One region of the Streptomyces sp. NBC_00829 genome, then DNA from elsewhere that is predicted to be linked to it. Evidence: predicted binding sites of a transcription regulator. Region 1 holds the regulator's gene; the other holds the start of a gene.

Region 1 (9,386 bases):
GTGCAGTCCGAGGAGCGGGTCGCTCTCGCCTCCTCGACGCGGGTCGAGTGGATCCTCGCCGACCTCGGTGTGATGTGCGCGGGCGGCGCGACCACGACGATCTACCCGTCGACCAACGCCGAGGAGTCGGCGTTCATCCTCTCCGACTCCACCAGCCGTGTGCTCATCGCGGAGGACGCCTCGCAGCTCGCCAAGGCGCGTGAGAAGCGGGCCGATCTGCCCGGGCTGACACATGTCGTCGTCCTCGACGCGTCGGGCGTCGAGCCGGACGAGAGCGACCCCGAGGGCTGGGTGCTCTCGCTCGCCGACCTGGAGGCGCGTGGCGCGCAGTACCTCGCCAAGCACCCCGGCGCCGTCAAGGAGCGGATCGCGGCGATCACCTCCGACCAGCTCGCGACACTCATCTACACGTCGGGCACCACGGGGCGCCCCAAGGGCGTACGGCTGCCGCACGACAACTGGGCCTACATGGCCAAGGCCATGGCCGCGACCGGGCTGATCGGCAAGGACGACGTCCAGTACCTGTGGCTGCCGCTGGCCCACGTCTTCGGCAAGGTGCTGACCTCCGGCCAGATCGAGGTCGGGCACGTCACTGCCGTCGACGGCAGGGTCGACAAGATCATCGAGAACCTTCCCGTGGTGCAGCCGACCTACATGGCGGCCGTCCCGCGGATCTTCGAGAAGGTCTACAACGGAGTCGCGGCCAAGGCCCGGGCCGGCGGTGGCGCCAAGTACAAGATCTTCCAGTGGGCCGCCGAGGTGGCCCGCGAGTATGCCAAGGCCACGCAGGACAACTTCCGCCGCACCGGCTCGGCCACCGCGCCGTTCGGTCTGAGCGCCAAGCACAGGATCGCCGACGCGCTGGTCTACTCCAAGCTGCGCGACGCGTTCGGCGGCCGGCTGCGCGCCGCAGTCTCCGGCTCGGCCGCGCTCGCCCCCGACATCGGCTACTTCTTCTCCGGTGCCGGAATCCACATCCTGGAGGGCTACGGCCTCACGGAGTCCAGCGCCGCCTCCTTCGTCAACCCGGGCGAGGCCTACCGCACCGGCACCGTCGGCAAGCCGGTGCCCGGCTGCGAGGTGCGGATCGCGGACGACGGCGAGATCCTGCTGCGCGGGCCCGGCATCATGGAGGGCTACCACCGGCTGCCCGAGAAGACGGCGGAGGTGCTGGAGTCCGACGGCTGGTTCCACACCGGGGACATCGGCGAGCTGTCCCCGGACGGCTACCTGACGATCACGGACCGCAAGAAGGACCTCATCAAGACGTCCGGCGGAAAGTACATCGCGCCGGCGGAGGTCGAGGGGCAGTTCAAGGCGGTGTGCCCGTTCGTGTCGAACATCCTGGTGCACGGCGCGGACCGCAACTTCTGCACCGCGCTGATCGCGCTCGACGAGCCGACGATCCTCGGCTGGGCCAAGGAGAACGGCCTGGACGGCAAGTCGTACGCCGAGGTGGTGGCGACGCCGGAGGCCGAGCAGCTCATCGAGGGCTATGTGAAGCGGCTCAACGAGGGGCTCCAGCGGTGGCAGACGATCAAGAAGTTCCGGCTGCTTCCGCGGGACCTGGACATTGAGCACGGCGAGCTGACGCCGAGCCTGAAGCTGAAGAGGCCGGTTGTGGAACGGGAGTACAAGGCGCTGATCGAGGACATGTACGCGGGGTCGCGGGAGGCGTAAGGGATTGATGCGGGTGCGGGTGCGGCGCGCCTGTGGCGGGCCCGCTCCCCGCCCGCCTTCTCCCGAGCTCTTGCGCAGAGCCGCGCCCCGCTACTGGACCCGGACGCTGCGCAGGTCGTGCTGCTCGGGGTCGTCGACGAGGTGGCGTACCAGAGCCAGACCTTCGATCCGGAGCACGGCGACATGTTGCTCCGCGACACGGACGGGGTGACGGAGCGGCGCTCGGGCTCGCGGATGTTCGACGACGGGACGGGCTCGCCCGGGTCCTCGCCGGATGCGCGGGCCTCACGCGCAGGGGATCGCCGAGCGGATCAAGCAGGCGGTGCACGCATTCTCCCGGACTCCGCCCGAGGACGATCTCGCACTGCTCGTGCGGCAGGCGAAGCAGCCCTTCCGAGTGACGGACAATGGGGGGCATGCCTTCCGTACTGCCCGATGGTGAGCCCATGCCCGAGGACGGGGCGCTGCCCGCATCCGCCCTCGAAGGGGCCGGCGACCGGCCGCTCGCCTTCTACCTGCACGTGCCGTACTGCGCGACGCGCTGCGGCTACTGCGACTTCAACACCTACACCGCGACCGAGCTGCGCGGCTCGGGCGGGGTCCTCGCCTCCCGCGACAACTACGCCGACACGGTCGCCGAGGAGATCCGCCTCGCCCGCAAGGTGCTGGGCGACGACCCGCGGCAGGTCCGCACGGTCTTCGTCGGGGGTGGTACGCCGACGCTGCTCGCGGCCTCCGACCTGGTGCGGATGCTGGCCGCGGTACGGGAGGAGTTCGGGCTCGCCGACGACGCGGAGATCACCACCGAGGCGAATCCGGAGTCGGTCGATCCGGCGTACCTGGCCGAACTGCGCGAGGGCGGCTTCAACCGGGTGTCCTTCGGGATGCAGAGTGCCCGGCAGCATGTGCTGAAGGTGCTGGACCGCACGCACACGCCGGGGCGGCCCGAGGCGTGCGTCGCGGAGGCACGGGCGGCGGGCTTCGACCATGTGAATCTGGACCTGATCTACGGCACGCCGGGGGAGAGCGACGACGACTGGCGCGCGTCCCTTCGGGCGGCGGTGGGCGCGGGGCCCGACCACATCTCGGCATACGCCCTGATCGTGGAGGAGGGCACCGGGCTGGCACGCCGGATCCGCCGCGGCGAGGTGCCGATGACCGACGACGACGTCCACGCCGACCGCTATCTGATCGCCGACTCCCTGCTCGCCGAGGCGGGCTTCGACTGGTACGAGGTTTCGAACTGGGCCACTTCACCGGCCGGCCGGTGCCTGCACAACGAGCTGTACTGGCGCGGAGCCGACTGGTGGGGAGCGGGCCCGGGCGCGCACAGCCATGTGGGCGGGGTGCGGTGGTGGAACGTGAAGCACCCCGGCGCGTACGCCGCGGCACTCGCGGAGAACCGGTCGCCGGGTGCGGGCCGTGAGGTGCTCCCGGCGGAGGACCGCCGCGTGGAGAGGATCCTGCTCGAACTGCGGCTGCGGGAGGGCTGCGAACTGTCGCTCCTGCGCACGGCCGGCCTTGCGGCGGCGGGGCGGGCGCTCGAGGACGGCCTGCTGGAGCCGGGGGCGTACGAACAGGGGCGGGCCGTGCTGACGCTGTGGGGGCGCCTGCTGGCGGACGCGGTGGTGCGGGACCTGGTGGACTGACGGTCGGGCCCAGCAGCCCTGCCCCGCAAGACCCGGGGGGCTGCGTCTCGGGTGGTCGCCCGGCCCCGGTGCCTCGCGGTGCTCGCCCGCTGCCTCGGTGCCTCGCGGTCGTCGCCCGGCCTCGGTGCCTCGCGGTGCTCGCCCGCTGCCCCGGTGCCTCGCGGTGGTCGCCCGGCCTCGGTGCCTCGCGGTGCTCGCCCGCTGCCTCGGTGCCTCGCCGTGGTCGCCCGGCTCCCGTGCCTCGCGGTGTCGCACGGCTCCCGAGTCCCGTGGGGGCCGTGCCCGGGACCGCGCCTCAGTCGCGGTCGGTACCCGGCGGCGCCGTCACGAAGTCGATCAGCTCCTCCACCCTGCCCAGCAGTGCCGGCTCCACGTCCTTGTACGAGCGGACCGCGGCCAGAATCCGCTGCCACGCGGCCCCCGTGTTCCGCGGCCAGCCCAGCGCCGCGCACACCCCGGTCTTCCAGTCCTGCCCCCGAGGAACCGAAGGCCACGCGGTGATGCCGACCGAGGACGGCTTCACCGCCTCCCAGACGTCGATGTACGGGTGGCCCACCACCAGCGCGTGAGCGGAGGAGACCTCCGCGGCGATCCGGGACTCCTTCGAACCCGGCACCAGATGGTCCACCAGCACGCCCAGGCGCGCGTCCGGGCCCGGCGAGAAGTCGCGAACGATCGCGGGCAGGTCGTCGATGCCCTCCAGGTACTCCACGACCACGCCCTCGATCCGCAGGTCGTCGCCCCACACCCGCTCCACCAGCTCAGCGTCGTGCCGGCCCTCGACGTAGATGCGTCCCGCCCGCGCCACCCGGGCCCGCGCGCCCGGAACGGCGACGGAGCCCGAAGCCGTACGGGCCGGGCGCACCGGACCCGCCGCCGAGGGGCGTACGAGCGTGACGACGCGGCCCTCCAGCAGGAAGCCCCGCGGGACCATCGGGAACACCCGGTGCTTGCCGAAGCGGTCCTCCAGCGTCACCGTCGGGCCCTGCGCCGTCTTCTCGCATCGGATCACCGCACCGCAGAACCCGGTGCCGACCTCCTCCACGACCAGATCGGGCTCGGCCGGCACCTCGGGTGCGGGCTGCGACTTCTTCCAGGGTGGGGTCAGATCCGGGCTGTAGCTGCGCATTCGCCAGACGCTACGACACCCCGAACCGCGCCGCCAGCACGTCGCGTTGGGCGCGTACGAACGCCGCGTCGACGACCGCGCCGTGGCCCGGTACGTACACCGCGTCCTCACCGCCGAGCGACAGCAGCCGGTCCAGCGCGGCAGGCCAGCGCGACGGGATCGCGTCCGGGCCCGCCTGGGGCTCGCCGGACTCCTCCACCAGGTCTCCGCAGAACACCACCTCCGGGCCGCCCGGCACCAGGACCGCCAGATCGTGACCCGAGTGCCCGGGGCCCACGTTCGCCAGCAGCACCTGCCGGCCGCCCAGGTCGAGTGTCCACTCGCCGCAGACCGGGTGGTGCGGGGCCACGAGCACGTCGACCGCCTCCGCCGCCTCGGCCGGGTCGACCCCGTGCCCCACCGCCGAATCGCGGATCCCGTCCCGCTCCCGCCTCATCAGGTCGGCGAGACCGACCGCGCCGTACACCTCCGTGCCCGAGAACGCCGCCGTCCCCAGCACATGGTCGAAGTGGGGATGGCTCAGTGCGATATGCGTCACGCGGCGGCCCCCCAGCAGGGCCTGCGCCTGGGCACGCAGCTCCGCGCCCTCGCGGAGCGTCGCACCCGTGTCGTACAGCAGGGCACCGTCCTCCCCGGCGATCAAACCGGAGGTCGCGTCCCAGACCGGCAACCGCCTGCGCCCCACCCCGTCGGCCAGCCGCTCCCAGCCGAAGTCTTCCCAACGGACGTCCATACAGCGACGCTATCCGCAACGACCAGCGGCGTCTCGCGGTAGCCTGGTCGGCCGCCCCGGTCGGCCGCCCTTGCTAGAGGTACACCCCGCGGCCGTACACTGGCACGGGACAATGCTGGCACTCGTACGCGGCGAGTGCCAAGCAGTCGCCGAGGAATCACAGCTGGAGGTGTGCGCGATGCTCAGCGAACGCAGACTCGAGGTGCTGCGCGCCATCGTCCAGGACTATGTCGGCACCGAGGAGCCCGTCGGCTCCAAGGCGCTCACCGAGCGTCACAAGCTCGGGGTCTCCCCGGCCACGGTCCGCAACGACATGGCGGTGCTCGAAGAGGAGGGCTTCATCGCCCAGCCTCATACGAGTGCCGGGCGCATTCCCACGGACAAGGGCTACCGCCTCTTCGTCGACAAGCTGGCCGGCGTCAAGCCGCTGTCGTCGCCCGAGCGCCGTGCCATCCAGAACTTCCTGGACGGAGCCGTCGACCTCGACGACGTCGTCGGCCGTACGGTCCGGCTCCTTGCGCAGCTGACCCGGCAGGTCGCGGTCGTCCAGTACCCCTCGCTGACCCGGTCCACCGTCCGGCACGTGGAGCTCCTGTCCCTGGCGCCCGCCCGGCTGATGCTCGTGCTGATCACGGACACGGGACGGGTCGAGCAGCGCATGATCGACTGCCCCGCGCCGTTCGCCGAGACCTCGCTCGCCGATCTGCGGGCCCGGCTCAACAGCAGGGTCGTCGGGCGGCGGTTCGCGGACGTGCCGCAGCTGGTGCAGGACCTTCCCGAATCCTTCGATGCGGAGGACAGGGGCACCGTCTCCACGGTGCTCTCGACCCTGCTCGAAACCCTGGTCGAGGAGACCGAGGAGCGGCTGGTGATCGGCGGCACCGCCAATCTGACCCGCTTCGGGCACGACTTCCCGCTGACGATCCGGCCCGTGCTCGAAGCGCTGGAGGAGCATGTCGTGCTCCTCAAGCTCCTCGGTGAGGCCAAGGAATCGGGCGGTATGGGCATGACTGTACGGATCGGTCATGAGAACGCCCATGAGGGCCTCAACTCCACGTCCGTCGTCGCCGTCGGCTACGGTTCGGGCGACGAGGCAGTTGCCAAACTCGGCGTGGTCGGACCGACCCGCATGGACTACCCCGGAACGATGGGAGCGGTACGCGCAGTGGCACGTTACGTCGGACAGATCCTGGCGGAGTCGTAAGTGGCCACGGACTACTACGCCGTACTCGGCGTACGCCGCGACGCATCGCAGGACGAGATCAAGAAGGCCTTCCGCCGGCTTGCGCGTGAACTCCACCCGGATGTGAATCCGGACCCGAAGACGCAGGAGCGCTTCAAGGAGATCAACGCCGCCTACGAGGTGCTCTCCGATCCGCAGAAGAAGCAGGTCTACGACCTCGGCGGGGATCCCCTGTCGCAGGCCGGCGGCGGTGGCGCGGGCGGCTTCGGAGCCGGTGGCTTCGGGAACTTCTCGGACATCATGGACGCGTTCTTCGGGACGGCGTCGCAGCGGGGACCCAGGTCGCGTACGCGCCGGGGCCAGGACGCGATGATCCGCCTGGAGATCGATCTCAACGAGGCCGCCTTCGGCACGACGAAGGACATCCAGGTCGACACGGCCGTCGTGTGCACGACCTGCTCGGGCGAGGGCGCCGCTCCCGGCACCTCCGCGCAGACCTGTGACATGTGCCGTGGCCGCGGTGAGGTCTCGCAGGTGACCCGGTCCTTCCTGGGCCAGGTCATGACATCGCGCCCGTGCCCCCAGTGCCAGGGCTTCGGCACCGTGGTGCCGACGCCGTGCCCCGAGTGCGCGGGCGACGGACGTATCCGTTCGCGCCGCACGCTGACGGTGAAGATCCCGGCGGGCGTCGACAACGGCACGCGCATCCAGCTCGCGGGCGAGGGCGAGGTCGGCCCCGGGGGCGGTCCCGCGGGCGATCTGTACGTCGAGATCCACGAGCTGCCGCACGCGGTCTTCCAGCGGCGCGGCGACGATCTGCACTGCACGGTGACGATCCCGATGACGGCGGCGGCCCTGGGCACGAAGTGCCCGCTGGAGACGCTGGACGGCATGGAAGAGGTCGACATCCGCCCGGGCACGCAGTCGGGGCAGTCGATCCCGCTGCACGGGCGCGGCATCACGCACCTGCGGGGCGGGGGCCGGGGCGACCTGATCGTGCATGTCGAGGTCATGACCCCGTCGAAGCTGGACGCGGAGCAGGAGAGGCTGCTGCGGGACCTGGCGAAGCTGCGCGGGGAGGAGCGGCCGACAGGTCAGTTCCAGCCCGGACAGCAGGGGCTGTTCTCCCGCCTGAAGGACGCGTTCAACGGCCGCTGACCGGTCTGGGCGGGGGCCCGGGGGCGCTGCCCCTCGGACCCCCGCGCCTCCATCGCCGGCGGGGCTGGTCGGTGCGGCGGAGGCCAGGTGGGGGCCGGTACATCAAGCCCCTCCGGCGATCGAGGACACGCGCGCGGGTTCCGCAAGCCCGCCCCCGGTCGGGCCCGCGCACAGGCGTGGAACGCCCGATTCGGTGGCGCGACGCCAGCATGGCACCATGCCTCCATGTCCTCCGCACTGGCCGATCTCTGCCGTTTCCCGATCGTGCAGGCCCCCATGGCAGGCGGCGCATCCTGCCCGCAGCTGGCCGCCGCCGTGTCCGAAGCCGGCGGGCTCGGGTTCCTGGCCGCCGGGTACAAGACCGCGGACGGCATGTACCAGGAGGTCAAACGGATCCGGGGGCTCACCGCCCAGCCCTTCGGCGTGAATCTGTTCATGCCGCAGCCCAACACCGCCGACTCCGCCGCCGTCGAGGTCTACCGTCATCAGCTCGCCGGTGAGGCCGCCTGGTACGAGACCCCGATCGGCGATCCCGACTCCGGGCGCGATGACGGCTACGAGGCCAAGCTGGCCATCCTCCTCGACGACCCGGTGCCCGTCGTCTCCTTCACCTTCGGCTGCCCGACGCGGGACGTGCTCGACTCGTTCTCCAAGGCCGGTACGTTCACCGTCGTCACCGTGACCACGCCGGAAGAGGCGCAGGCGGCCCAGTGGGCGGGCGCCGACGCCGTGTGTGTGCAGGGCATCGAGGCAGGCGGCCACCAGGGCACCCACCGTGACGACCCCGCGGCCGACGGCGCCGGTGTCGGGCTGCTGACGCTCGTCGCGCTGGTCCATGAGTCCGTGCAGCTGCCGGTCATCGCCGCGGGCGGCCTGATGCGCGGCGGTCAGATCGCGGGCACGCTCGCGGCCGGCGCGGCAGCGGCGCAGCTCGGGACGGCGTTCCTGGTCTGCCCCGAGTCGGGCGCGAACGCGCTGCACAAGCAGGCCATGACCAACCCCCTCTTCGTCCGTACCGAAATCACCCGGGCCTTCTCCGGGCGGCCCGCCCGCGGCCTCGTCAACCGTTTCATGCGCGAGCACGGTCCGTACGCCCCCGCCGCCTATCCCCAGGTGCACCACATGACGAGCAGCCTGCGCAAGGCCGCGGCCAAGGCGGGCGACGCCCAGGGCATGGCGCTGTGGGCCGGTCAGGGCCACCGGCTGGCGCGTGAGCTGCCCGCCGGACACCTGGTCGACGTGCTGGTCGCCGAGACGGACTCCGCGCGCGCAGCGCTGGCGCCGGGCGGTTCCCGATGACCGCACCCGTGTTCGTCGTGGACTCCCTGGAGGGCGTGGGTGCCGGGGCGATCGTCACCCTGGACGGGCCCGAGGGACGGCACGCCGTCTCCGTACGCAGGCTGCAGTCCGGCGAGGACATCGTGCTCACGGACGGCAGGGGGCGCGGGGCCGCCGGTGTGGTCCTGCGGACCGAGGGCAAGGACCGGCTGATCGTCGAGCCGTTCGAGTTCCCCACCGAGCCGGAGCCCACTCCCCGGATCACCGTCGTCCAGGCCCTGCCGAAGGGCGACCGTGGCGAGCTCGCCGTCGAGACCATGACGGAGACGGGGGTGGACGCGGTCGTGCCATGGGCCGCCGCACGCTGCATCACGCAGTGGAAGGGGGAGCGGGGCGCCAAGTCCCTCGCCAAGTGGCGGGCCACCGCCCGTGAGGCGGGCAAGCAGTCCCGTCGGCTCCGCTTCCCGGACGTCGCGGACGCGGCAACGACCAAGCAGGTCGCGTCCCTTCTGGCCGAAGCCGATTTCGCCGCCGTGCTGCACGAGGAGGGCGCCGAGCCGCTGGCCACGGCCGACC
Region 2 (9,386 bases), 2.3 Mb from region 1:
AGGAGCGGTGCGAGCGCGCGGGGATCAGGCTGCGGGTGCCACGGCCGAAGCTGTGCACGGACAACGGCGCGATGGTGGCGGCGCTCGGCGCGGAGATGGTGGCACGCAACCGCCCCGCTTCCGACCTGGAGCTGTCGGCGGACTCGTCGCTGCCGGTCACGGACCCGCATGTGCCCGGCGCCGCGCACGTCCACGATCACGATCATGTGCACGAGATCAGCAAGGACAACCTCTAATGACGGTCGCGCTGATGTGGGAGGCCCGTGCCGTCCAGGGCCGGGCCGCCGAGCTTCTCGAATGGGCGCGCGCCCAGGAGCTGGCACGGGAGCCGCTGCGCCGGGAGATCTTCCGCGCCCCGCAGGACAGGGTGCTGGTGATCACCTGGTGGGACGCGGCCGATGTGGGCGCGGAGCTGCCCGAACTCCCCGAGCCCGAGGCCCAGTTGATCACCCGGCCGGTCCATCGGTGGCGCTTCGAGTCGGTGGAGACGCGGCCGTAGTGAGCTAGCTCCCTGACCTGAGAGCGGTAGGCCCCTCCCGGAGCCGAGCCCGAGCCCGCCGGGCCGGCATCGGACCGTACGGGTGGCGGCGGCGAAAGATTCTCAGAAGAATTCCGGCGAGGCCGTCGATCCGGCCGTCTCCCGTTCGACGCAGGGGTGAGAGGCGGGGAAACAGCCCCGGCCTCCCGACCCGAGGAGTCACCATGCCGCGCTACCTGACGATGGTCCGTATCGACGAGAAGAACGCCCCCGCCGAGGGCCCCGGCCCCGAGCTCATGGAGCGCATGGGCGCGCTGATCGAGGAGATGACCAAGGCCGGAGTCCTGCTGGACACCGCCGGGCTCACCCCGAGCTCCGAGGGCACCCGGGTGACCTGGTCCGGCGGCGAGCTGAGCTACACCGACGGCCCCTTCACCGAGAGCAAGGAAGTAGTCGGCGGCTACGCCATCCTCCAGGCCAAGGACAAGGCCGAGGTTCTGGAGTGGACCAAGCGGTTCCTGCAGGTCCACGAGGAGCACTGGACGGTCACCTCCGAGGTCCGCGAGATCGCCGAGGGCTGAGCGCGCCGTCGCTTGCCCCTCGCCCCGGCGGCTGCTCTGATGGGGGGCCGTGACGGCAGCAAGCACGGTTGAAGCGGTATTCAGAATCGAGTCGGCGCGGATCATCGCCGGTGTCACCCGCATCGTGAGGGACGTGGGCATCGCCGAGGAGCTCGCGCAGGACGCTCTGGTCGCCGCGCTGGAGCAGTGGCCGGAGTCGGGTGTCCCGGACAAGCCGGGCGCCTGGCTCATGGCCACAGCCAAGCACCGTGCGATCGATCTCGTACGCCGCAAGGAGACCTACGCCCGCAAGCTGGCGGAGGTCGGGCGGGCCCTGGAGGACGTGCCGCCGCCCGAGCCGGCGGACGCCGACGGCATCGACGACGATCTGCTGCGGCTGATCTTCACCGCATGCCACCCGGTGCTGTCGACGCAGGCCCGGATCGCACTCACGCTGCGGCTGCTGGGCGGGCTGACGACCGAGGAGATCGCCCGCGCCTTCCTGGCCGCGGAGCCGACGGTGGCCCAGCGCATCGTCCGCGCGAAACGGAGCCTCGCCAAGGCCGGTGTCCCCTTCGAGGTGCCGTACGGCCCCGAGCGCACCGCACGCCTGTCGTCGGTGCTGGAGGTCATCTACCTCGTCTTCAACGAGGGCTACTCCGCGACCGCGGGCGACGACTGGCTGCGACCGGCGCTCTGCGAGGACGCGCTACGGCTCGGCCGGGTGCTGGCGGGCCTGATGCCCGGCGAGCCCGAAGTCCACGGCCTGGTCGCGCTGTTGGAGATCCAGGCCTCCCGCACGGCGGCCAGGACCGGCCCGGACGGTGCGCCGGTGCTGCTCGCGGACCAGAACCGGACCCGCTGGAACCAGATGCTGATCCGGCGCGGCTTCGCGGCGTTGGGGCGGGCGAACGCGACCGGAGGGGGAGCGGCCCCCGGCCCGTACGCCCTCCAGGCGGCGATCGCCGCCTGCCATGCGCAGGCCGTGCGCTACGAGGAGACGGACTGGCCCGCGATCGCCGCCCTGTACGGCCGGCTCGCGGTGCTCACCCCGTCCCCCGTCGTGGAGTTGAACCGCGCGGTCGCCGTCTCCATGGCGCAGGGCCCGCAGGCGGGCCTGGCCATGGTGGAGGCGCTGGCGGACGAGCCGGCGCTGAAGGAGTACCACCTGCTGCCGAGCGTGCGCGGCGATCTGCTGGCGCGGCTGGGGCGTTGGGCCGAGGCGCGTGCGGAGTTCGAGCGGGCGGCGTCGCTGACACGCAACGAGCGGGAGCGGCACCTGCTGCTGGCCCGCGCCGAGGAGTGCGCCCGCGCCGAGGAGTGCGCCCGCGCCGAGGAGTGCGCCCGCGGCGACGAGTGCGCCGACACCAGTCGCTAGGGTCGCTCTCATGCCCGGTCGTACCGTGCCACCGCCCCCGCAGCCTGCCGAAATCCGCTCCTGGCCGGACCACGGGTCGCTGTTCGCGGACCGTTCCCGCGCCATGGAGGAGCCGCATCTGCTCGGCATCGCGAAGGCGGTGAGCCACTACCGGCGGGCGGTGCGGCTGCTGACGGCGGTGCCGGTGCCCGCACCGGCGGGCGGCGCGCACCGCTCAGGCGCCGTCAAGGGCGGAGGCGGTCCGCATACCCGCCCGCCGGATCGGGTCGGACGGCCGAAGGGGAACGCCTTTCCGTGCCGCACCTCGGCCGGCGCCTCGACGCCCTTACCGCTCACCAGTCAGGCTCACCGGTCACGCTGACCGGGCCCGCAGGCCGCCCGATCAGCATCGCCGGCGCTCCCGCCACCCTCGTCAGGAAGACCGTCGCCGCGTTCGGGCCGCTCGGCTTCACCCTCCGCCGCAGTTCCTCCGGCTCCACGGCCGAACCGCGTTTCTTCACCGTGAGGTTGCCAACCTCGCGCTCACGCAGCAGCGCCTTGAGCCTCTTGAGGTGGAAGGGGAGCTCGTCGGTGATCTCGTAGGCCACGGCGTACGGCGTCGGCCGCAGTTCGTCCGCGGTGATGTACGCGATCGTCTCGTCGATCAGTCCGCCGTCGAGCTCCTCGGCCACCTCGGCGACCAGATGCGCGCGGATCACGGCCCCGTCGGGTTCGTAGAGGAAGCGGCCGACCTTGCGGACGTCCGGGTTCGGCAGTCCGCGGCCGGTCAGGGTCGCGCCGGAGGGCAGGAGGGTGGCGCGGCGGGCACCCGGGGTGATGACCTGGGGGCGGCCCCGGGCGTGCCAGAGCACGGCCTCCTTCACGTCGCCCTCGTCCGAGATCCACTCGGCCTCGAAGTCGTCGGGGACCAGCTCATGGGGGATACCGGGCGCGATCTTGATGGCGCCCGTGCCGACCGTGCGGACCGCCTCGATCGCCCAGGACAGGGGCGGGGAGTACGCCTCGGGGTCGAAGATCCGGCCTCGTCCGCCGCGCCGGGCCGGGTCGATGAAGACGGATTCGCCGTTCGCCGGGTCCCAGTCCATGACGTCCGCGCAGCGGGCCGTCATCAGCGATGTGCCCTCCGCCACCGTGTGCACATTGAAGCGCGCCGTCTCGCAGGTCAGCGGGTCCCGGTCGACGGCCCGCACGGAGAATCCGGCGCGGACGAGGGCGATCGCGTCGCCGCCGATGCCGCAGCAGAGGTCGGTGACCTCGGCCGGGCCGAGGTCCCTGAACCGCCGCGCCCGGTACTCGGCGACCGTCCGGCGGGTGGACTGTTCGAGCCCGTGCGGTGTGAAGAGCATCCGGTGCGCGTCCTCGGCGCCGAACTTCGCCACCGCCCGCTGCCGCAGCCGCGCCTGGGTGAGCGCGGCCGAGACCAGTTCGGCGGAGTGCTCGCGGCGCAGCCGGGTGGCGAGGGCGAGTTCCTGCGCCGGGTTGTAGTCGCGCAGGACGGCCAGCAGGGCCTGCCCCTCGTCGGTGAGCAGCGGCGCGAGGAGCGGAAACACGTCATTCACCGGCCCATTGTGGGCCAGGCGGGGGATGGTGCGCCCGCGGTGGAGGTGTCGGCCGGGCCGTACGGACATCGGCTGACAGGATCCTGCGCCATGCAGCTTGTGCGACAAAACGAGAATAAGCGAGCAAAGCGGTCCAGGGTGATCCTGGTCGTGCCCCTGGTCGCCGCGATCGGCTCGGGCTGCGCGGGCGGGCCGGACAAGGCCCCCGGCAGCTCGAAGCCCGCCCCCGGCCAGCAGGCGAAGCAGGCGGCGGCCGGCCCGGCCGGCGCGCTCTCCGCGTACGTGGAGAAGGTGAGGCGCGCCGAGGCCGCCCGCGTCGCCGCCGCCAAGAAGTGGGGGCTCGCCAGGACACCGCTGGCCGCGCCCCCGCCGCCCGCCGTCAAGCCGAAGATCACCACACGGAAGGGCTTCGAGGTCGAGGACGGCGAGTCCTTGCCACCCGTCTTCACGACGGTCCCGGTCAAGGAGAAGATCGTCTTTCTGACGATCGACGACGGCTCCGAGAAGGACCCCGCCCTCCTGCGGATGATGAGCGACCTCCGGATCCCGTACAGCGCCTTCCTCAGCGACTACCTGATCAGCGACAACTACGGCTACTTCAAGCAGATGCGGGACCGCGGCGTCTCCCTGCACAACCACACGCTCAACCACCGCTATCTGCCCGGCCTGTCGCACACCGCGCAGAAGCACGAGATCTGCGACCAGCAGGACAAGCTGGCGAAGCGGTACGGAAAGCGGCCGCCGCTCTTCCGCCCGCCGTACGGCAACTACAACCGGGACACGCTCCAGGTGGCCAAGTCGTGCGGGATCAGGGCCGTTCCGCTGTGGGCTGCCGAGGCGTTCCCCGATCACATGGAGTGGCGGGAGCGGGACAGCGACCTCCACCCCGGCGACATCATCCTCACCCACTTCCGTGGCCGCGAGGACTGGAAGGGGACCATGCCCGACATGATCCGGCGGGTGATGAAGACGATCACGGACAAGGGCTACGCCGTGGCCAGGCTGGAGGACTACGTATGAGCAGGGCGCACCGGCTCCTGGCCGGACTGGCGGCAGGTGCGCTGCTTGCCGCGGGGTGCGCCCCATCGGTCGACCCGATCGAGCGGCTCGGCCGCAAGGCCGCGCGGAAGGTGACCCCGGGACCGGCCGCGCACGGATCCGGGGCATCGGCGTCCCACGGCAGATGGGGGCTGGCGGGCCCGCTCGCCGCCGCGCCGAAACCGCCCGCCCACCGGCTCTCCGCCGCGTATGTCGTCAACCGGGTGCCGACCGACGACAGGGTCGTCTTTCTCACCGTCGACGAGGGCGCGGCGCGCGATCCGCAGTTCATGCGGATGGCGGGTGAACTGAATCTTCCGGTCAGCATGTTCCGCACGGCGGGACGGCCCGAGCTGCCCACCCTGTCGTACGAGGGGCAGCGCGCCGAGATCTGCGGGCAGCGCAGGCGGTGGCTGTTCCACCCGCCGCACGGCGCGTACAACGCCGACACACTGCGGGCGGCGGCCGACTGCGGGGTCCGCGCGGTCGTGGTGGGCCGTGAGTTCCATGAGCGGGCCCGGGGCGAACGGCTGAGGCCCGGTGACATCGTGCGGGCCGACCCGAGGACGGCGGCGCGCCTGCTGTGCCGCATCCAGGAGCAGGGGTACGCCGTGGGCCGTCTGGAGGACTACGTCTGAGTCCGCGTCCGCTCGGAACCCGAAGGCCGAGGACGGCGTTATGTACACGGGGACCGAAGTCGGCGCGCGCGTGAATTGGCACTCCGCTTGACCGAGTGCTAATCGCGGTCATAGTCTCAGGTCTGGCACTCCCCACTGGAGAGTGCCAACACAGCGACGGGCAGGTCCGGCACCCGCGACGACGGATCCACCTGGTCGCCACCTCAGACAGTTAACCCCGTGAGATCTCCGAAGGGGGAGGTCGGATCGTGACGACCGCCAGCTCCAAGGTTGCCATCAAGCCGCTCGAGGACCGCATTGTGGTCCAGCCGCTCGACGCCGAGCAGACCACGGCCTCGGGCCTGGTCATCCCGGACACCGCGAAGGAGAAGCCCCAGGAGGGCGTCGTCCTTGCCGTGGGTCCGGGCCGCTTTGAGAACGGCGAGCGGCTTCCGCTCGACGTTCAGACCGGCGACGTCGTGCTGTACAGCAAGTACGGCGGCACCGAGGTGAAGTACAACGGCGAGGAGTACCTCGTCCTCTCGGCTCGCGACGTGCTCGCGATCGTCGAGAAGTAATTCACCCACGTTTTTGATCTGCGCCCCTGGCACCCGCGATTTCATTGAGCGCCGGGAGCCCGGGGCGCAGTTCGTTTCGAGCGACGCAGGCCGCCTCAGGAGTGGCCGAAGATCGCAACGAGAGGACTGACACGCTCCCATGGCGAAGATCCTGAAGTTCGACGAGGACGCCCGTCGCGCCCTCGAGCGCGGCGTCAACAAGCTTGCCGACACGGTCAAGGTGACGATCGGCCCCCGTGGCCGCAATGTCGTCATCGACAAGAAGTTCGGCGCTCCCACCATCACCAACGACGGCGTGACCATCGCCCGCGAGGTTGAGGTCGAGGACCCGTTCGAGAACCTCGGCGCGCAGCTGGTGAAGGAGGTGGCGACCAAGACCAACGACATCGCGGGTGACGGCACCACCACCGCCACCGTGCTGGCCCAGGCGCTCGTCCGCGAGGGCCTGCGCAACGTCGCCGCCGGCGCCTCCCCGGCCGCCCTGAAGAAGGGCATCGACGCCGCGGTCAAGGCCGTGTCCGAGGAGCTCCTCGCGACCGCCCGCCCGATCGAGGACAAGGCCGACATCGCCGCCGTGGCCGCGCTCTCCGCGCAGGACCAGCAGGTCGGCGAGCTCATCGCCGAGGCGATGGACAAGGTCGGCAAGGACGGTGTCATCACCGTCGAGGAGTCCAACACCTTCGGCCTGGAGCTCGACTTCACCGAGGGCATGGCCTTCGACAAGGGCTACCTGTCCCCGTACATGGTGACCGACCAGGAGCGTATGGAGGCCGTCCTCGACGACCCGTACATCCTGATCAACCAGGGCAAGATCTCCTCGATCCAGGATCTGCTTCCCCTGCTCGAGAAGGTCATCCAGGCCGGTGGCTCCAAGCCGCTGCTGATCATCGCCGAGGACGTCGAGGGCGAGGCCCTCTCCACCCTCGTCGTGAACAAGATCCGCGGCACGTTCAACGCGGTGGCCGTCAAGGCCCCCGGCTTCGGCGACCGCCGCAAGGCCATGCTCCAGGACATGGCCACCCTCACCGGTGCCACGGTCATCTCCGAGGAGGTCGGCCTCAAGCTCGACCAGGCCGGTCTCGACGTGCTGGGCAGCGCCCGCCGCGTGACGATCACCAAGGACGACACCACCGTCGTCGACGGTGGCGGCAACTCCGAGGACGTCGTCGGCCGGATCAACCAGATCAAGGCCGAGATCGAGTCCACGGATTCCGACTGGGACCGCGAGAAGCTCCAGGAGCGCCTCGCGAAGCTGGCCGGCGGCGTGTGCGTGATCAAGGTCGGCGCCGCCACCGAGGTGGAGCTGAAGGAGAAGAAGCACCGTCTGGAGGACGCCATCTCCGCGACCCGCGCCGCGGTCGAGGAGGGCATCGTCTCCGGTGGTGGCTCCGCGCTCGTCCACGCGGTCAAGATCCTGGAGGGCAACCTCGACAAGACCGGCGACGAGGCCACCGGTGTCGCCGTCGTCCGCCGCGCCGCTGTCGAGCCGCTGCGCTGGATCGCCGAGAACGCCGGCCTCGAGGGCTACGTCATCACCGCCAAGGTGGCGGAGCTGGACAAGGGCCAGGGCTTCAACGCCGCGACCGGTGAGTACGGCGACCTGGTGAAGGCCGGCGTCATCGACCCGGTCAAGGTCACGCGCTCCGCCCTGGAGAACGCCGCGTCCATCGCCTCCCTGCTGCTCACGACCGAGACCCTGGTCGTCGAGAAGCCGGCCGACGACGAGGGCGACGCGGGCCACGGTCACGGCCACAGCCACTGACCTCGTACGACGTCTGACGCCTACGACGCCAGAAGGCCTCTCGTCCCGCCACCGGCGGGACGAGAGGCCTTGCGCATGAGGGGTGGACTTCAGCCCATGGCGCCGAGCTGGCGCATCAGACCCATCAGGTCCTCGTGCCACCAGCCTTCCTGGATCATGCCGTCCTTGAAGCGGAAGACCGTGGTGCCGGTCATGGCGCACTGCCGGCCCGTGGGCGGGATGCCCATGAAGTCGCCCTTGTGGGTGCCTGTCCAGCTCCACAGTGTCGCGACGTCATCGCCCTCGCAGATCTGCCGGTCGAGTTCGAAGGTGAAGTCGAAGGCGTTCCGCCAGCTGGTGACATCCTTGCGGATGATGTCGGACCCGACCACCGCGGCTTCTTCCTTCGCGACGTCGTGGTCGATGTAGTCGGCCGCGAACATCTCGTCGATGGCCTCAAGGTTCCCGCCGACGGCGACCTCGTGGAAGAACCGACGGGAAGTTGTCTGGTTCAACTGCTCATCGCGGACGACATCAAGGTCGGTGAACGTGGGCATACTGTCGCAGAGCGCCACCATCTCCTGGAAGATCCGGTCCGTCTCGGGCAGCTTCGAGTTCTTCATCGCCTCTTCGTATGAGGGAAATTCGACGATCTCGACGAAGTGGGACCCGTCGGCGCGGTCCTTGCCGATGAGAGCGTGGGTGGCGGTCCGCTTGCCTTTGGTCTGTATGGCCCACTGGTCCATGAGCCGGTCCATGTCGTCGAACCGCTCGGTCTTGCAGTCGATTATCTGTACGAATTTCATGGCGCCTCCCGGTCGCGCGCCCGAGCGGGCCCCGGGTGGAGCCCTGGGTGAGATACGTCCAGTTTAGTGAGATTTGAAGAATGTGAGGCGTTCAGGGGGATTTTGAGGAATGTGAGGCGTTCAGGCCGAGTGATCAAGGGTCGCCGGGTGCACAGGGTCGGCGAAGGGCAGACCGGACGCGAACCGCTCCAGCTCGTCCAGGGACAGGTCCGTCAACCTGTGGAGCTCATTGCCCAGCGAGCCCGCGATGTGCGGGGTCAGCAGGACGTTCGGCAGGGAGTACAACGGCGAGTCGGCGGGCGGGACTTCTGGATCCGTGACGTCCAGTACGGCGTGCAGCCGGCCCGACACCAGCTCCGGCAGCAGCGCGCTCTCGTCGATCAGCGAGCCGCGCGAGGTGTTGATCAGGGTCGCTCCGTCCGGCAGCAGTGCCAGCCGGCGCCCGTCGAGCATATGGCGGGTGGCCGGGAGCTGCGGGGCATGGACGGTGACGATGCCGCTGAGCGAGCAGAGCTCGTCGAGGCCGGTGGAGGTGACGCCGAGGCCGGCCGCCTCGGCGGTGCCGACGTACGGGTCGTAGAGCAGGACGTCCAGGTCGAAGGGGCGCAGCAGCTCGATGACGCGCCGGCCG

The links. Region 1 encodes HrcA, which represses chaperone genes, less so after heat shock. Its sites were predicted from a motif close to TTNGCACTCNGNNNNNCNGAGTGCNAA; they were not measured.
Region 2: the regulator HrcA is predicted to act here: its motif matches at 5,727-5,753, upstream of groES (co-chaperone GroES).

Annotation. Positions count from the first base shown of each region.
Region 1 covers NZ_CP108867.1:5,547,683-5,557,068, forward strand. The annotation lists gene OG293_RS24590 (AMP-dependent synthetase/ligase) at 1-1,680, shown strand, start outside; partial or broken gene OG293_RS24595 (SpoIIE family protein phosphatase) at 1,684-2,122, shown strand; gene hemW (radical SAM family heme chaperone HemW) at 2,097-3,329, shown strand; gene OG293_RS24605 (DUF3097 domain-containing protein) at 3,625-4,458, opposite strand; gene OG293_RS24610 (MBL fold metallo-hydrolase) at 4,469-5,191, opposite strand; gene hrcA (heat-inducible transcriptional repressor HrcA) at 5,370-6,395, shown strand; gene dnaJ (molecular chaperone DnaJ) at 6,396-7,532, shown strand; gene OG293_RS24625 (nitronate monooxygenase) at 7,758-8,831, shown strand; gene OG293_RS24630 (16S rRNA (uracil(1498)-N(3))-methyltransferase) at 8,828-9,386, shown strand, end outside.
Region 2 covers NZ_CP108867.1:3,225,130-3,234,515, reverse strand. The annotation lists gene tsaD (tRNA (adenosine(37)-N6)-threonylcarbamoyltransferase complex transferase subunit TsaD) at 1-236, shown strand, start outside; gene OG293_RS13690 (hypothetical protein) at 236-499, shown strand; gene OG293_RS13685 (YciI family protein) at 703-1,059, shown strand; gene OG293_RS13680 (RNA polymerase sigma factor) at 1,109-2,416, shown strand; gene OG293_RS13675 (hypothetical protein) at 2,427-2,777, shown strand; gene OG293_RS13670 (THUMP-like domain-containing protein) at 2,749-4,044, opposite strand; gene OG293_RS13665 (polysaccharide deacetylase family protein) at 4,066-4,995, shown strand; gene OG293_RS13660 (hypothetical protein) at 4,992-5,651, shown strand; gene groES (co-chaperone GroES) at 5,900-6,208, shown strand; gene groL (chaperonin GroEL) at 6,348-7,970, shown strand; gene OG293_RS13645 (ester cyclase) at 8,060-8,755, opposite strand; gene OG293_RS13640 (hydroxyacid dehydrogenase) at 8,876-9,386, opposite strand, start outside.